Regions from separate parts of the Paenibacillus sp. cl141a genome, predicted to be linked through region 4. Evidence: riboswitches for the same ligand, from Rfam matches in the RefSeq annotation. Region 4 holds a riboswitch; each other region holds the start of a gene.

What was found. A riboswitch is a leader RNA that binds a small molecule or an ion and turns the genes downstream of it on or off. The one in region 4 is predicted to bind thiamine pyrophosphate.
Region 1: it holds a riboswitch for thiamine pyrophosphate, as region 4 does, so the genes downstream of both, BMX45_RS13200 (ABC transporter substrate-binding protein) here and tenA (thiaminase II) in region 4, are expected to answer to the same signal.
Region 2: it holds a riboswitch for thiamine pyrophosphate, as region 4 does, so the genes downstream of both, BMX45_RS00905 (YkoF family thiamine/hydroxymethylpyrimidine-binding protein) here and tenA (thiaminase II) in region 4, are expected to answer to the same signal.
Region 3: it holds a riboswitch for thiamine pyrophosphate, as region 4 does, so the genes downstream of both, BMX45_RS05525 (ECF transporter S component) here and tenA (thiaminase II) in region 4, are expected to answer to the same signal.

What each region holds. Positions count from the first base shown of each region.
Region 1 is NZ_FNZO01000004.1:93,121-96,904, reverse strand. It holds gene BMX45_RS13210 (ABC transporter permease) at 2-760, opposite strand; gene BMX45_RS13205 (MTH1187 family thiamine-binding protein) at 757-1,050, opposite strand; gene BMX45_RS13200 (ABC transporter substrate-binding protein) at 1,139-2,170, opposite strand; TPP riboswitch at 2,286-2,395, opposite strand; gene BMX45_RS13195 (VOC family protein) at 2,571-2,954, opposite strand; gene BMX45_RS13190 (GGDEF domain-containing protein) at 3,213-3,784, shown strand, end outside.
Region 2 is NZ_FNZO01000001.1:185,369-189,152, reverse strand. It holds gene BMX45_RS00915 (ABC transporter permease) at 1-394, opposite strand, end outside; gene BMX45_RS00910 (nitroreductase family protein) at 919-1,521, shown strand; TPP riboswitch at 1,704-1,806, shown strand; gene BMX45_RS00905 (YkoF family thiamine/hydroxymethylpyrimidine-binding protein) at 1,892-2,494, shown strand; gene BMX45_RS00900 (hypothetical protein) at 2,568-2,663, opposite strand; gene BMX45_RS00895 (nucleotidyltransferase domain-containing protein) at 2,778-3,476, opposite strand; gene BMX45_RS00890 (class I SAM-dependent methyltransferase) at 3,619-3,784, shown strand, end outside.
Region 3 is NZ_FNZO01000002.1:95,988-99,771, forward strand. It holds gene BMX45_RS05515 (oxidoreductase) at 1-773, shown strand, start outside; gene asd (archaetidylserine decarboxylase) at 840-1,643, opposite strand; TPP riboswitch at 1,810-1,922, shown strand; gene BMX45_RS05525 (ECF transporter S component) at 2,014-2,643, shown strand; gene BMX45_RS05530 (ABC transporter ATP-binding protein) at 2,636-3,784, shown strand, end outside.
Region 4 is NZ_FNZO01000005.1:473,062-476,845, forward strand. It holds gene thiD (bifunctional hydroxymethylpyrimidine kinase/phosphomethylpyrimidine kinase) at 1-102, opposite strand, end outside; gene thiM (hydroxyethylthiazole kinase) at 99-941, opposite strand; gene tenA (thiaminase II) at 999-1,685, opposite strand; TPP riboswitch at 1,826-1,929, opposite strand; gene BMX45_RS17420 (VOC family protein) at 2,193-2,693, shown strand; gene BMX45_RS17425 (ABC transporter substrate-binding protein) at 3,777-3,784, opposite strand, start outside.

The DNA.
Region 1 (3,784 bases), on a different contig from region 4:
TTTAACTTTTTCGATTCCAGCGGATCAGGCGCTTCTCCAGCAGGGTGATCAGCAGCACCATCAGCAGGCTGAGCAGGACGATGATCAGAATGGCAACAAACACCCGGTCCGTACGGTAGCCGGATTTTTGCAGCATCATATAGTAGCCGATGCCCCGGTCTGAGCCGATCCATTCCCCGATCACCGCACCCATGACCGAATAGGTGGCCGCGATGCGGATCCCGGAGAAGATGGAGGGGAGCGCATGCGGCAGCTCCAGCTTGGTGAAGATCTGCCATGAAGTGGCTCCCGCCATCTGCATGTAATTCATCATGGTTCGGTCGGTACGCGCCAGTCCGTCCAGGGCGGCAACGGCTACGGGGAAGAAGCAGACCAGGGTAATCACGATAACCTTGGGCAGCATGCCGAAGCCGAACCAAATCATAAGGAGCGGGGCGAGAGCGATCGTCGGCACGTTCTGGCTAAGAATAAGAAGCGGATAAAGGGCAGTTTTGAGAAAAGGCACCAGATGCAGGGCCAACGAGATGACAAGGCCGATCGCCGTACCGATCATAAATCCGACCAGGGTTAATTGCAGCGTGGCCAGCGTATGCTGAAAAAGGCCGGAGGCGCCGGTGGCGGCTTCATGCCCGATAGCCGTCGGCGCTGGCAAAATATACGGCTCTATATCGAATACCGATACCGCGGCCTGCCATACCGTCAAAAAGAAAAGGACCGCCGCAGCGGGCGGCCAAACGGAGCTCCACCAGCCTTTTCTCATGGACGGTATTTCTCAGTCAGCTTATCCATGCTGATGCCGCCCGGATGGTGCGCGATTTTGACCTGGGATATGACGCTGGGACTTCCTGCTTTCACCAGCGCCTCATGCATGCGCTCAACGATCTTCAACAACTCGGAAAGCTCCCCTTCCAAGGTGGTTTCGAGCGCATGGACCTCGTATTTCACGCCCGACTCCTGAATGACCCGGATCGCTTCATCCACATAAGGAATGCTGTCGCCTCCATCCGGCGTTCTGGGTATCACTTGTATGCTCAAGAGGGTGTTTGCCATCTAAACTCATCCTTTCATGCAAGCTATATTGTAATGGAAGAGAGGCAGCCTGCCGGACAGGCCGTCTCTCTTCCAAATTAAATGCATCCTATGGTTTCTCCGGTAAAAATTCATTGGTGAAGGCGCTGTCCGCATCGAGCTCCTTCTCGAGCAGCTTGCGTTCAAACATCCAGTCCGCATACCCCGACCATACTTCGGCTTTCTGCTCGCCCCAGCGGGCGGCATCATCCTGATAGCGGGGACTTAGCCATTTCTGGCTGGCAAGAACCAGCTCGGCATCCAGCTCGGGAACGGCCTTCGTCAGCAGGGCAGCCGCATCCTCAGGATGTTGAATCGCATAGTCGTACCCTTTTGAGGTCGCCCGCATGAATGCTTTGACAAGCTCCGGGTCCTCCTGGATCAGCTTCTCGTTCGTTACGATCACCGGCGTGTAATAGTCAAGCTGCTCGGAGTAGTCCTTCACATAGATCATGTCAAGCGGCTCGTTCCGGAGCTCGGCTTCGATACCGGTCCAGGCATAGAAGATCCAGGCAAAATCAATGTCGCGTTTGACGGCCGTAAAATAATCGGCATCGCCCATGTTAACCATATTTACTTTGCTGACATCGGCGCCGTCGATCTCCATGATGGATTTCATGACGGCTTCCTCAACAGGCGAGCCCCAGCCGCCGTAGGATTTCCCTTCAAAATCGCCAGCCTTGACGATCCCCTTGTCCTTGGGGGCGGCAAAGCCGGATGTATTATGCTGAATAATCGCCGCAATGGAGACGAGCGGCAGGCCTTGGGTTCTGGCAAGCGTGACGCCTTCCTGGTAGCTGATGCCAAACGGCACCTTGCCGGATGCGACCAGCGTATCCGTTCCGCCGGCTCCCGGCTGGACGATCTGGACGTTAAGCCCTTCTTCCTCATAATACCCGAGCTCCTTGGCTGCATACAGCCCGGTGTGGTTCGTGTTGGCCGACCAATCGAGCATCAGCTGTACGTCGCGGAGCTTTTCGGCCGCCTGGCCGTCTGCGCCCTCGGTACCTGTATTTTCGTTCTTTCCGCCTGTACCGCATCCGGCCGCAACCAACAGCAGGGCGCAAGCGAGAAGCAGCGCCATCCATTTTCCCTTCTTCATCGTGTCTTCTCTCCTTTGAATTCTCTTTCTATGACCTCGTTGACTCCACAAAAAAAGCGCCCTGAATGATATCAGGACGCATGACGGCGTAAGTGTATACCACGGCAAATCATAGCTGCCGCAAACATGGACTTCCTACGCTGGCATTACCCAGATCAGGTGTAAGGGTCAGTATCATCGGATACACTCTCAGCCGGCCTAATTCCAGCTCCCCCGGGATTTATGAAGTTTCGGACGTTACACCCGTTATTATAGTCCTAACGCAAAGACCTGTCTAGTTCGAAAGGGGATGCGAACGAGGCAGGTCTTCGTATTGGACATGGCTTGTGCGGTTGGAAGAATGAACCCTGTTAACCATTCACGGGATGAAGCATTTTGATATGAACCTGTTCGTCAGCGGTTAGCGCTGGAAGAACTCAATCCATTCTCCTTCGGGACCGTGGACGAAGAAATAGCGGTACCCGTTCGGAAGCGTTACGATTTCCTCGTCAAGATGAGGTACATCCAGTCCCTGAACGCGCGCATATTCCGCTTCGATGTTATCGGTGCTGACGGCGAAATGATGGACGGTGCCCTCTGCGGGAAGCGTGTCGCTGTAACCCTGGATAAGCTCGACTTCCGTTTCGTCGCTGCCGTTAAATCCGAGGAATGCCAGCTGGATGACGCCATTGGTATGGGTAAGGCGATCCTTCAGTTCAAGTCCGACGACGGTTGTGTAAAAAGCAATCGTGGCTTCAAGGTCCCGAACGACAATGCCGACATGATCCAATCGTTTCTGTGACAAGGCTAAACACCCTTTCCGATTCATATGAGATATGAATGAAATGTTATCACATAATTCCTATACGTCAAGTGGGTCTTGAGGACGGAAAGCTTTTGGAGCGCGATGGTTTAATAGAGTAGAATCGATGGTCTTTCTTTCATTTCCTCATCTTTACTTTTAGGTGGGTAAAAAGTATCATGAGAACTATAACTATTAATTCAAAAGACCTAACAAACAAGCGTTGAAGAAAGCTTGCCTTTTGGCCGAGGAGGAATGCTTATGAGTCCAAATCCAGCAGATCATCTGTGGATTCGACTCGCCATCATATATGCATTCATTCAGATAATGACGGTTCTGTGGATGCCTGATGCTTTATTGCTTCAGCGTGTTCTAGTCATTATGGCTTCCGCTGCCGCTTCCGTCTATTTACTACGGATCAGTCGGCATTACGAGCCGCATCTTCGAAGGTTTTGGCTTATGGTAAGTGCCGGGCTGATGGCGGATGCCTCGGCTCGAATCATCGATGCTTGTTATTTTTGGCTGGGGAAAGAGAGCGCTTTCCGGACAATTTTGACTCAATTATTCTGGGGATTCGAAATCATCCTGTTTGCAAGCTCCCTCATTTATCTGTTCCGCCACGTTCAAGGTTCGTTTCGGGGAGTGCGGTTTATGCTGGATATCGTGATCGTTGGCATAACGGTCATGACGGTAGGTTGGGAATATTTCATCAAGCCTGAGCTTAACGGTTTGGCGAATGAAGCCTTGTGGGGAAAGCTGTGGGTGGACATGCTGTATCCGCTGTGCGCAACGGTGCTTATTTTCTTCACCCTGGTATTGTATTTTAACACAGG
Region 2 (3,784 bases), on a different contig from region 4:
CGTCCTTGAACTTGATCCGATCCAGTATCTTCATGAAGATAAAGGTTCCTGCCAGCGCGAATACGAATGCCACGAGCATTTTGATAAGCGGGCCGCTTGTCGTAAAGACGAGCATGGCGACCAAGATCCCCAATCTGGCGGAGTCCATGGTGCCCGCCGTGGTCGGCGATACGAACTTGTTGCGGCTGAGCTGCTGCATGATCAATCCGCAGATACTCATGCTGACACCCGCCAATATGAGGCTGACAAGCCGGGGAATCCGGCTGACAAGCATAATATGCTGTTGTTGTTCTGTCATCGAGAACAGTTCCAGTGGCGAAATATCTTTAACTCCAATAAATAACGAGATTATCGAGAGTACCACAACGGCTGCGAATAAGTATCTAATCTTCATGGCTCTTCCTTCTATGCGTTTGTCTGTCGAACTCCCGGCAGTCAGCAATTCCCCAACCATTCTCATTGAGATTGATTATCATTTGCGTTCTGATATGGATTATATCATTCACATTCTCAGTCGACAAGTATAATTGAGAATCAAAATCATTTAATTTATTCATCCAAGTATCATTTGTTCATGATTTGTTCATAATATGGAGTTTCGCAGAGATAAAACTTTATATCACCAAGGCTGAGCCGCTTGGGATTCGCGGTTCCCGAAATCCATACGGATGTAGAAGCTGATTTAATTCTCAGTAACCGGGTATAAAAAATATAAATTGACTTTCTTTCGAGGCGTTGACAATCTCTCTAAGTTATATTAATATGCTAACATAATTATTATTTCTAACTAAACGTAAGTTAATGTGGAATGATAATTCAACGACAGCAATTCAACTCAACATGCATATTTGCTTGAATTAAAGGACATCTTTGTTATCAGGCTTATGCAAACATGATTACATCAGGAGGTTTTTTTCAATGTCTAAAGATTTTTCAGCAGCACTTAAGCATCGCCGTTCCCATTATGCCATCAGCAAAGACCCGGTCATTTCCGACGAACGCATCCAGGAGATTGTTAATGAAGCCGTTAAATATACTCCGTCTTCTTTCAACTCCCAAAGCGCACGCGTCGTTGTCCTGCTTGGCGAACAGCATGACAAACTGTGGAACCTGACCGAAGGCATTCTGAAAGAAGTTGTCGGAGACGAAGAGGCTTTCAAATCCACAGCAGAAAAAATGGGCGCATTCCGCGCTGGATACGGCACTGTTCTCTTCTTCGAGGACAATAACGTAGTTGCCGACCTGCAGCAAAAGTTCGCGCTGTATGCCGACAATTTCCCGGTTTGGTCGAACCAATCCAACGGCATGCTGCAGTTCGTGGTATGGACGTCCCTCGAGGCAGAAGGCCTGGGCGCATCCCTCCAGCATTACAACCCGTTGATCGACGAGAAAGTGAAGTCCGAATGGAACATTCCGGAAAACTGGAAGCTGATCGCTCAAATGCCTTTCGGCAAACCGGTTGCAGATCCGGGCGAAAAAGAATTTGCGCCGCTCGAAGATCGCGTGAAGGTATACAAGTAAGCCATTACCGGCATAAGCCGCCTATTCAGTCCATTGGATTGGAATAGGCGGTTTTTTTATGGTGCCCTGCCATTGAAAACCTGCCGGCAAAACGATACAATAACACAGGAAGCAGGCCTTTCGCCTTCTGATCTTCGGAAGTTCTTGGAGCCGGCTTGATTACCAACTGCATATTTGATGTTTGGCTGTACTAGGGGTGCCATGTGCTGAGAGACGGCGGGCCGCCGTTAACCCTTATCACCCGATCTAGATCATACTAGCGTGGGGAAGTGTAGCATTTATGTTTATTTCTTTGCGTAGGCATAACTGCACTTCTTCATGGGGTGCGGTTTTTTTGCGTGGACTTTTACAATGGGGAGGAAAAAAATTTATGAATGAGCTTGTATGCGGAACGAGCCGGATCGTGGGATGCCGGTTCTCGGTATTTCCCATGACGGATCGGTTCGTGGAAGTGATCACGGAGGCGCTTCGTTCCGTGGATTCGGAAAAGGTATGGATCCAAACGGATGATGTGAGCACTTGTATTCGCGGACGTGCGGAGCATGTGTTTGATGTGACGAGAGCGATATTCGCTCATGCCGCGGCTAGCGGCGTGCACACGGTCTTTAACGGTACTTATTCTATCGGCTGTCCGGGTGATACGGATGCCGATGCGTATATGGACGAGGATTCGACCCGCTTAAACCACGATATCGGGGAACACGCCGATATCGAAACGGCCTGCCAATTCGCACTTTACCCGTTGGGGAGCGCCAATTACATGGATGTCATTTACGCAGAAGTGGATCGTGCGAAGGCAGCGGGCACATTCGGTGGAAGCGTTCATTACGCCAGCCGGTTGGACGGGACGTTGTCCCGGGTGTTCGGATCACTCGAAGACGCGTTCCAACATGCGATCCAATCCGACAGCAGCCATCTGGTCATGACCGCGGTGGTTTCGGCGCACAGTCCATCTCCCAAAGTCAAAGCTTAAGGTCCTTTTCAACAGATAAAGGCCCGGCAAGCGCCGGGCCTTTATCAATTGCAGGCAAGAATATTGACGGTGTTTAAACCCAAGCACTCAAGATGATTACGAGCAGGATAAAGAGAACCAATATAGTTCCTACTGAATTGCCCCATGCGCCGCCGTATGCTCCGCTCATGAAGATCCCTCCTGGATTTAAAAGAATGACGTGAGTTAATCACGTTATTATCTTATTGCTTGTGGCGGGCGAGCGTCACGGCTGATGTACCCCCTCTTTTTTATGCAAGGCTTATTATTCCTCATATCCGACCAGCAGCTTGCCTCCGTACGGGCTGAGCACTTCCTCCGTCAATGCAATAAGGTCCTCAGGATCATCCTCCCGATAAATCGCCAGAAGCGCTGCCTCCAGCCGATCCCCCAAGGCTGGGCTGTAGCGGTTGAACAAACGGAACAGCATCTTCCCTTCACCCGTCCACTCCCGGTTTGCCCTCAGCACGAATTCGCATAAAGTCGACGCTATTTTGTGTACCGTAAACCATTTTTCGCCTTCTCTGCGGGGACTTGTCAAGTCCAGCAAAAACTCGGTCAGGATGTAGCGGTATTCGGCAATATCGCTCGGCGACAAGGGCATGGGGCCGTAATTCAAATCACGCCGGGCATCCGCCCGAACCTCTACTCCCTCAGGCAACGAACGCAGCACCGTCCCTTCGGCGACCATCCGCTGTAAAGACGGATTCGCCGCCAGCACTCCCTCATCGAAATATTCGCGATAGGAGGATAAAGACAATATGAATATTTCCGCGATCCAGCCATGCGCCTCGATCGTCTTCCTGCTGAAGTCATATCCGTCCCGTTCAATGACGATGATGTCCAGATCGGATTGTTCATTATATTCGCCACAGCTCGCGCTGCCGCCAAGTACGGCAAGCAAGCAGTCGGGATAATTTCGTTGCATGACGCGTATCGCTGCCTCCGTCGGTTCCAGTCTCATGGCCGTTCCCTCCAGTAATTCACTCATCCGCCACAAAAAAGGGCTCAAAATATTAAATTCAACGAAAACCCCAAACGTACCTGAATCATATGGTAAATAAACGATTACCCGCATTGACGATAAGGAAGAAGGGATAGATGAGATGAATTACATTCACATGCTCTCCAGATTAGGCATGGGCAGTGCCCACCCGGGAGGATTCGAGGCAACCCTCAGAATGCTGAAGAATTATCCCATTCAACCGGGCAGCCGCATTTTGGAGGTAGGGTGCGGAACCGGCAGAACCGCCTGCCATCTTTCGGAGATGG
Region 3 (3,784 bases), on a different contig from region 4:
CAAAAGCAGGTTATGACGTGGCCGCAGGTCTTCGCAGACCTGAAGCGGCAGCAGAGCTGTTGACTCAGGCTGAACAAGCAGATGTTACCGATCGTATTCACATCTTCCAACTGGATATATGTGCCGAGGAGCAGGTCAAGGCTGCTGCTTCGGCGCTGGAGCAGAAGTTCGGCCGCTTGGACGTGCTGGTGAACAACGCCGGCGAGGCGGTGGGCGGCATGGTGGAGGAAGTGCCGCTGGAGGGCTGGCGAAAGCAGATGGAGACGAATTTCTTCGGGACCGTATCGGTGACGCAGCATATGCTCCCGCTGCTGCGCAAGACCGGACGGTCCAAAATCATTCTCATGAGCAGCATTAGCGGCAGGGTCGGCTTTCCGGGTTATGGTCCCTATGCCGCGTCCAAATTTGCATTGGAGGGGTTCGGCGAGAGCCTGTCCATGGAGTTGATGCCCTTTGGCATCGATGTCGTGCTGGTCCAGCCCGGTGCCTACGGCACGCCGATCTGGAATAAGAGTTTTGGGGGGCTGGCGGTCAAGGAAGGATCACCCTACAGCGATCTGCTGAAGGGCGTGCTGGATTATTCCGAGCGGACGGCCAGGGAAAGCGGGGATCCGCAGGAGGTAGCCCTTCTTGTGGCAAGCATATCGTCCATGACCAAACCGAGGTTCCGCTATACGCTGCCCCGAGGCACGCGGCTGACCGCTCGGATCAAGGGACTGCTGCCGGATCGGCTGTTTCAGCGGATCATTTACCGGCTGCTGAGCAGGCGGTAATCCTCCTTCATCCGTCGCATGTTTCGTGGACTTAGCTTATAGCGTATGCTTGGAAGGAGAAAGGAATTACCCTTTTCGGGCTGTGGAAGGGTGCAGCAAACCGAGCAGTTCTCCCATCTTCACCTTGGAGCCCGGTTCCAAGTCGCCGCGCGGAGTAAACGTGCCGTTCTCTGTCAAGAGAACGACGGTAGAGCCGAATTCAAAGTACGCAAGTTCGTCGCCGATGTCGTATTTCTTCACGCTCTCGTCGGCATAACGGATGCTGCTTACGTTCATGGCTCCGACCTTCACGACCGCAACTTCGCCGAATTCATGGGCAATATAGGTAATGAGGCGCTCGTTGCGGCTGAGCACGTTCCGGATATGGGTCATCGCAAAATCGTTCACGGGGTATACCCGGCCCTTCAAATGCTCGCTTTCCGCTTGAATGCCGGTTACCGGGGAATGTATGCGATGATAGTCGGTCGGGCTTAAATACAATACGAATGCATAACCGTTGATATAATTCTCCATTCTCGGTGACTTGGCGAGCAGCTCGCTCAGGGTATAATCCTGTCCCTTGACGCTGAGGATGGTGCCGGCGTTGACGGTACACATCGCCGAAATCGTGGCATCGACGGGGCTTATCATGGCATCGGCGGTGTCGTCTATGGCACGGAGGCCTATTTTTAACCGGCGGGAAAAGAATTCGTTCAGCGAACGGTATTCGTGGATCTCCTTCTCCGCTTCATGCGCCGGGATTTGGTAGATTCGTATAAATGCAGGTATTAGATGACGGCTCAGCCGGCTGTGGGAACAATGCCCCATGATGCGGGACAGCCACTTGCGGGAGGACAGCTCGGTCATCAGACGCAGCAATTGTTTAGCCATGTCATTCTCCTTTGTGCATAGGTGTCGGCAATAAAACGTTGGGTGGAAAAGCCAATCACTCTGATATTGACATAGAATGAGCCGGAAATCAATAAATAGCCATTTTTGAAAAAAGGTTCTTGCTAATTGGGGAACGAATGTGTATTTTAAGATTAACATGAAACCGAATAGGGAATACGGGGGCTTGAGTGAATCAGGCTGAGATTGCAGCTGCTATCCGCTGTTGACCGTTAATCTGAACTGGGTAATGCCAGCGTAGAGAATATCCGACCCTGCCTACATAGGGCCTATTTTTCCGTCTGCGCGTTTTTCCAGACGGTTTTTTGTTGTGTTTATACAAAAATAGCGGTGGAGAGGGGAATGTGTTGTTATGGGAACGTCAGTGCAGGAAAAATTGGGGGTACAGCCTAGAAAAGGGCTGCGTTTGAGCGATATTTTGGTGACGGTGCTGGTATCGCTGGTGCTCGGCGTCATTTATCACTTCTGGGGATCGGTTTACAATCTGCTGAAACCGCTGTTCTTCGAAGCGGATGAACTGTTATACGGCATGTGGTTCGCAGCGGCCACGCTCGCTTACCTGCTGATCCGCAAGCCGGGAGTGGCCATCATCGCGGAGGTGGCGGCGGCTCACGTGGAAGTGCTGTTCGGGAGCGGCTGGGGACTGACGCTGCTGCTGTACGGGCTCATTCAGGGGCTGGGCGCGGAATTGGTATTCGCGGCGTTCCGTTACCGGAGCACCTCGGCGTGGACGGTGGCGATTGCCGGTGCCGGCGCGGCGGTCGGCTCGATGGTGATGGACTTCTATTACAGCTATACCGATGATCTGCAGACCTGGATGTTCCTCGCCAAGTATGGCATGCGGGTTCTCAGCGGCGCCGTCATCGCCGGCTTGCTCATGCTGCTGCTGGCCAAAGCGTTGGATCGTACAGGCGTTACATCGCTGCTGCGCCCTGCGTCCAAGAAGGATTATGAAGCACTGGATGATCCGCGCCATGTCTAAAACCGCCGCCCGCTGGGTTTCGTCTTCAACCGCCGAGGCGGGTACGGAGCAGGCCGTGCATGTGGAGGGACTGCGCCTGAAGTATCCGGGCGAGGAGCGTTTGATGTTTAAGGACTTGTCCTTCTCGGCTGCCCGCGGGGAAAAGGTGCTGCTGCTCGGTCCGAGCGGCTGCGGCAAATCCACGCTGCTTCAGGTGCTTAGCGGAATGATTCCCCGCGCCACGGAGGTGCCGATGAAATGCGAAGCCCAGCTGGTGCCTCGCTCTTGGGGATATGTATTCCAAGATCCGGATACCCAGTTCTGCATGCCATACGTGGATGAAGAGCTGGCCTTCGTGCTGGAGAACCTCAGCGTTCCCCGCGACGAGATGAAGGAGCGGATGCAAGCCGTCCTGCATGAGGTTGGGCTTGACCTTCAGGAGCTGCATATGCCGATCAGTCATCTGTCGCAGGGGATGAAGCAGAGGCTTGCGCTGGCTTCAGCCCTTCTGCTGGAGCCGGAGGTGCTGTTCCTTGATGAGCCGTCCGCGCTGCTCGACCCGGAAGGCAGGGAGCAAATCTGGTCTGCGGTGAAGGCCGTATCGGAAGGGCGTACGCTGATTATCGTGGAGCACCGGATTGAAGAAATGGCCCAATACGTGGACCGCGTGGTGCTGTTCACCCCGGATGGCGCCATTCTGGGCGATGGTCCGCCGGCAGCGATATTCGCCGAGTATGCGCGCGAGCTTCAGGCGTATGGCATCTGGTATCCCGACGTATGGGAGGATTATGCGGAGTCTCGGGCAGGACGGGAGCTGTTTGCTCCGGTAGACGCGCCAGGCGATGAGCTGGGAAGTTTCATGCATGAGGCAGACTCATCGTACCCCCAACTCGGGGAGCCTGTCATTCGGTTAGATGATTTCCGGGGACTGCGATGGGAGAAACCGGTCGTCTCTCTTCCTTCGGCTGAGGTATACCCCGGAGATTTCATTGCGGTGATCGGGCCGAACGGCGCAGGCAAAAGCTCGCTGCTGCTCAGTTTGATGGGGCTCCTGCGCGCCGAAGGGACCTATGTGCTTTGCGGGGAGGAGGTTATCCAGGGCAAGCGCAGGAAAGTGCGGAAGAAGAGAGAGCGGCAGCTGCACCAAATCGGATTCGTGTTT
Region 4 (3,784 bases):
GCCGAGTTCCTGGAAGGTTTTCAGATCGGCCTGAATGCCGGCGCCGCCGCCGCTGTCAGACCCGGCAATCGTCAGGGCACGGGGTATGCGAGCCTCGCTCATCGTGTGCCTCCGGCAGCCGCCGCTCCCGCTTCCAGTACAGCGGCATACCCTTCCAGCGATCCTGGATGAAGCTTCGCCAGCTCGTCCAGGAAAGCGATCTGGAAGCTTCCCGGTCCCAGATCTGCCGTTTGCTCAGCAGCTTTCGCCGCCGCGGCCCCATAGAAGGCCAGACCCGCCGTACCTGCAAGCAGCAGGTTCGCTTCCACCGCGGCAAAGGCACCCAGCACCGAGGTCAGCAGGCAGCCTGCGCCGGTTACCTTCGTAAGCAGCGCATCCCCTCCAGCAATGATGCGCACTTCCGTTCCATCGGTAATCACGTCCTCTTCACCGGTAATGGCCACGATCGTGCCTAACTCGCGCGCAGCCCGCACGGCCAGCTCGGCATGATTGCTGCCTGCACTATTGCCTGCGTCTACGCCCTTGATCTCGCGGACCTCCCCGATAAGGTGAGCGACTTCAGCCGCATTTCCGCGCACGAGCGAAACCTTCACCTCGCTTAGGATCCGCAGCGCCGACTCCGTCCGAAAACGGGTTGCTCCCGCGCCGACCGGGTCCAGCAGCACCGGCACGCCATGGGCATTCGCCGATTGTCCCGCGATCATCATCGCATCCACCAGCTCGCGGTTCAGCGTGCCGATGTTCAATACGAGCGCGCCCGCGATGGCGGCCATATCCGCCACTTCCTCCGGCGCGTAAGCCATGACCGGCGACGCGCCCAGCGCGTACAAGCCGTTAGCCGTAAAATTCGTAACCACCACGTTCGTCATATTGTGAACGAGGGGGCTCGTCTGCTGTACCTTCGTTAAAAGCGCCGAAACCTCTTTTTCCCATGAACGCATTTTATATCAGCCTCTCTTCGCTATAATGGAATTCCATGTGCTTGTGAACATCGCTCTTTACAGCACCGCAGCCTCCAGCTGCACCGGCCACTCCTCCTGCTTATAAGCCATGTCCCAGAACAGATACTCCAGCTGGCAGCTCAGCATAAAATGCTCCCTCATCCGTTCCCGCTCGGCTGCCGTCGCACGCTCCGCCCATGCATCGACACGGTCGCGGAATTTGGCTGTTGCGTCTTCCCCCCGGTTTCCGTAAAAAGAAATCCAGTCGTAAAACGGATGGGAGGCATCCGGCTTCACTTCATTCAACAGCTTGCGGCCAATCTCCAGGTACGTCCATGGGCACGGCAGCAGCACGCCCATAATCTCGCCCAAACTACCCTCATGTGCTACAGTCAGCATATGACGGATGTAATGATGCGCGGACGGAGCCAGCGGATATCCTTGCAGCTCTTCATAGGTCACCCCGGCGGCTGCGCAAAAATTCTGATGCGGGTGCACCTCGCTGTGCAGAATGAATGAAATCTGTTCGTTAAAGGCTGCGATCTCTTCCCGGCTGGTCGATTTGGATATGGCTATTCCGTAAATCCGCATGTAGGCATTCAAATACTCAAAATCCTGCTTCACATAGTGAATCAGCTGTTCCCGCTCCAGATTCCCCTCGGCAATGCCTTTTACGAAGGGATGATCGAAGATTGCTTGAAAAATGCCTCCCGCCTGCTGACGGAGCGTTTGCGTGAAACTCATGTTTGTCCCCACCTCCAACATATTGAAGAGCAGGAAGTCCGTAAGACACGACTTTTCAGACAACGCTAAAAAGCCGCCCCGAAAACTGGAGCGGCTTCGTCAACAAGCCCGGGTACGCCAAAAAGCGCACCGAGACCTCATGTTCGAAGGCTCCACTTTCCTACGCTAGTACGAACTAGATCAGGTTCAAAGGGTCCAAGATACGCTCTTGTCTCAGCCGCCAACGGCTCCCCTAGTGGACTTCCTATTCTTTTGTTTAATACTGTACATAGGATTGCGGGTGGTGTCAAACGTTAACAGTTTGTGGACGGAACCTCAAGCTCGAAACCTTCCTCCGACCGCGTGATTGTGACGATGTACGGTGGCGGCTGTCTTTTCGCAAGATAAAAACGCAGGCTACCCAAACTCATTCCGGAAACACTGACGCTCGGCTGTCATATATGCCCCCGCATAATGAGTGCATAAACACAATTCAAATAAATGAAATTTAAAGGAGCGAGCGTATTTATGACAAACCAACCGAAAGCGGTTAAACCCATTCCGGATGGCTACACCTCCGTGACGCCGTGGATCATCTCAAGAAACTCCGCAGCGCTGATCGAATTCCTCAAAAAGGCTTTTCGGGCCGAAGAGATAGCCCGCGTCTATGTTGGCGATGGTGTCATCGGCCATGCCGAGGTGCGAATCGGAGATGCCGTCGTCATGATGTTTGACGCGAAGCCGGAATGGCCGGATAGCCCGGCATACCTCCGTTTGTATGTTGAGGATTGCGATGATGTGTATCGGCAAGCGCTGGCTGCAGGAGCGGTCTCCGTGACGGAGCCAACGAGCTTGTTCTTCGGCGATCGGGTGGGACGGGTACGGGACCCGTTCGGCAACTTATGGTGGGTACAGACACGAATGGAGGACCTCACTCCGGTCGAAATGGAACAGCGTGCCCAACACCCGGAATACATCAAAGCGATGACCTATGTTGCAGGGGCGGAGATCGTGGTGAAGATGCCGTAAAAAGTTGCCGTGAAGCGAGCGTTATTACAGGGAGGACATGGGTGGATTCGGTGTCCCAAGGGGATGCATGGATGGCTGCCGACCAAAACGAATGTAAAACCGCATAACTTAGAGTAGATAGCTGAGAGTACTGGTGGTCTTGGTGCTACTCCTGGTTTGGTGGGACCGCTCGTCTTGGTACTACTGCTTTATCTTGTTACTACTGATCTGTGCTACTACTGGTCTTGGTGCTACAGATCGAGGACAAGCGGACTGAGGATACGTTATTTAGCTGAATAGGCGTAATTTTTGAGAGCTAACGGACACTAGATACGTTATTCATAGAATCTGATCGCAAATAGGCACCTTTTTGAGGTAATAGGGGATCCTGTGTCCGTTAGATCTGAGAATCGGGGGTTAATCAGGATAATAAGGGAACTGGTGTCCGTTAACGAGTATCTTGGTGACTGCTGGTATTAAAATGCTACTACTGATCTTGATGCTACTACTGATCTTGATGCTACTACTGGTCTTGGTGCTACTTCTGGTCTTGGTGCTACTGCTCCAGGACTAACGGACAGAGGATACGTTATTTAGCCGAATGGGGGCCATTATCGATATTTAACGGACACCAGAGACGTTATTCATTGAATATGACGGCAAATAGGCCGATTATTGCGGTAATAAAGGATCCTGTGTCCGATAGCTCTAAGAATCGAGGGTTAATCAGGAAATAAGGGAACTGGTGTCCGCTAACATGTTGGGGACAACGGGAATATTGCCGCAGAACTAGTCGAGCGATTAGGCTGCCTGTGTGGCGATGCTGCTGGTACGCAGAGCTGCAGAACCGGCCAGCGATGCTGGCGCTGCAATCTAGACGTGAGAGTGTCGGTCGCCTTGTTGCTCTAGGACCTTCATGGACATAAGCTTCCACAGAATATGGAACCAACAAAGCGAGCAACAGCCAGCCACCCGAGTATCATTGCACAAAAAAAGGAGACCCCCTTAAGATCTCAGATCTTGAGGGATGCCTCCTTTATCCGCTTATTCCTAACATTATCCGCTATACGATAATACTAGCGTTCCCGCATCCATCTTCATTCTTTACTGAA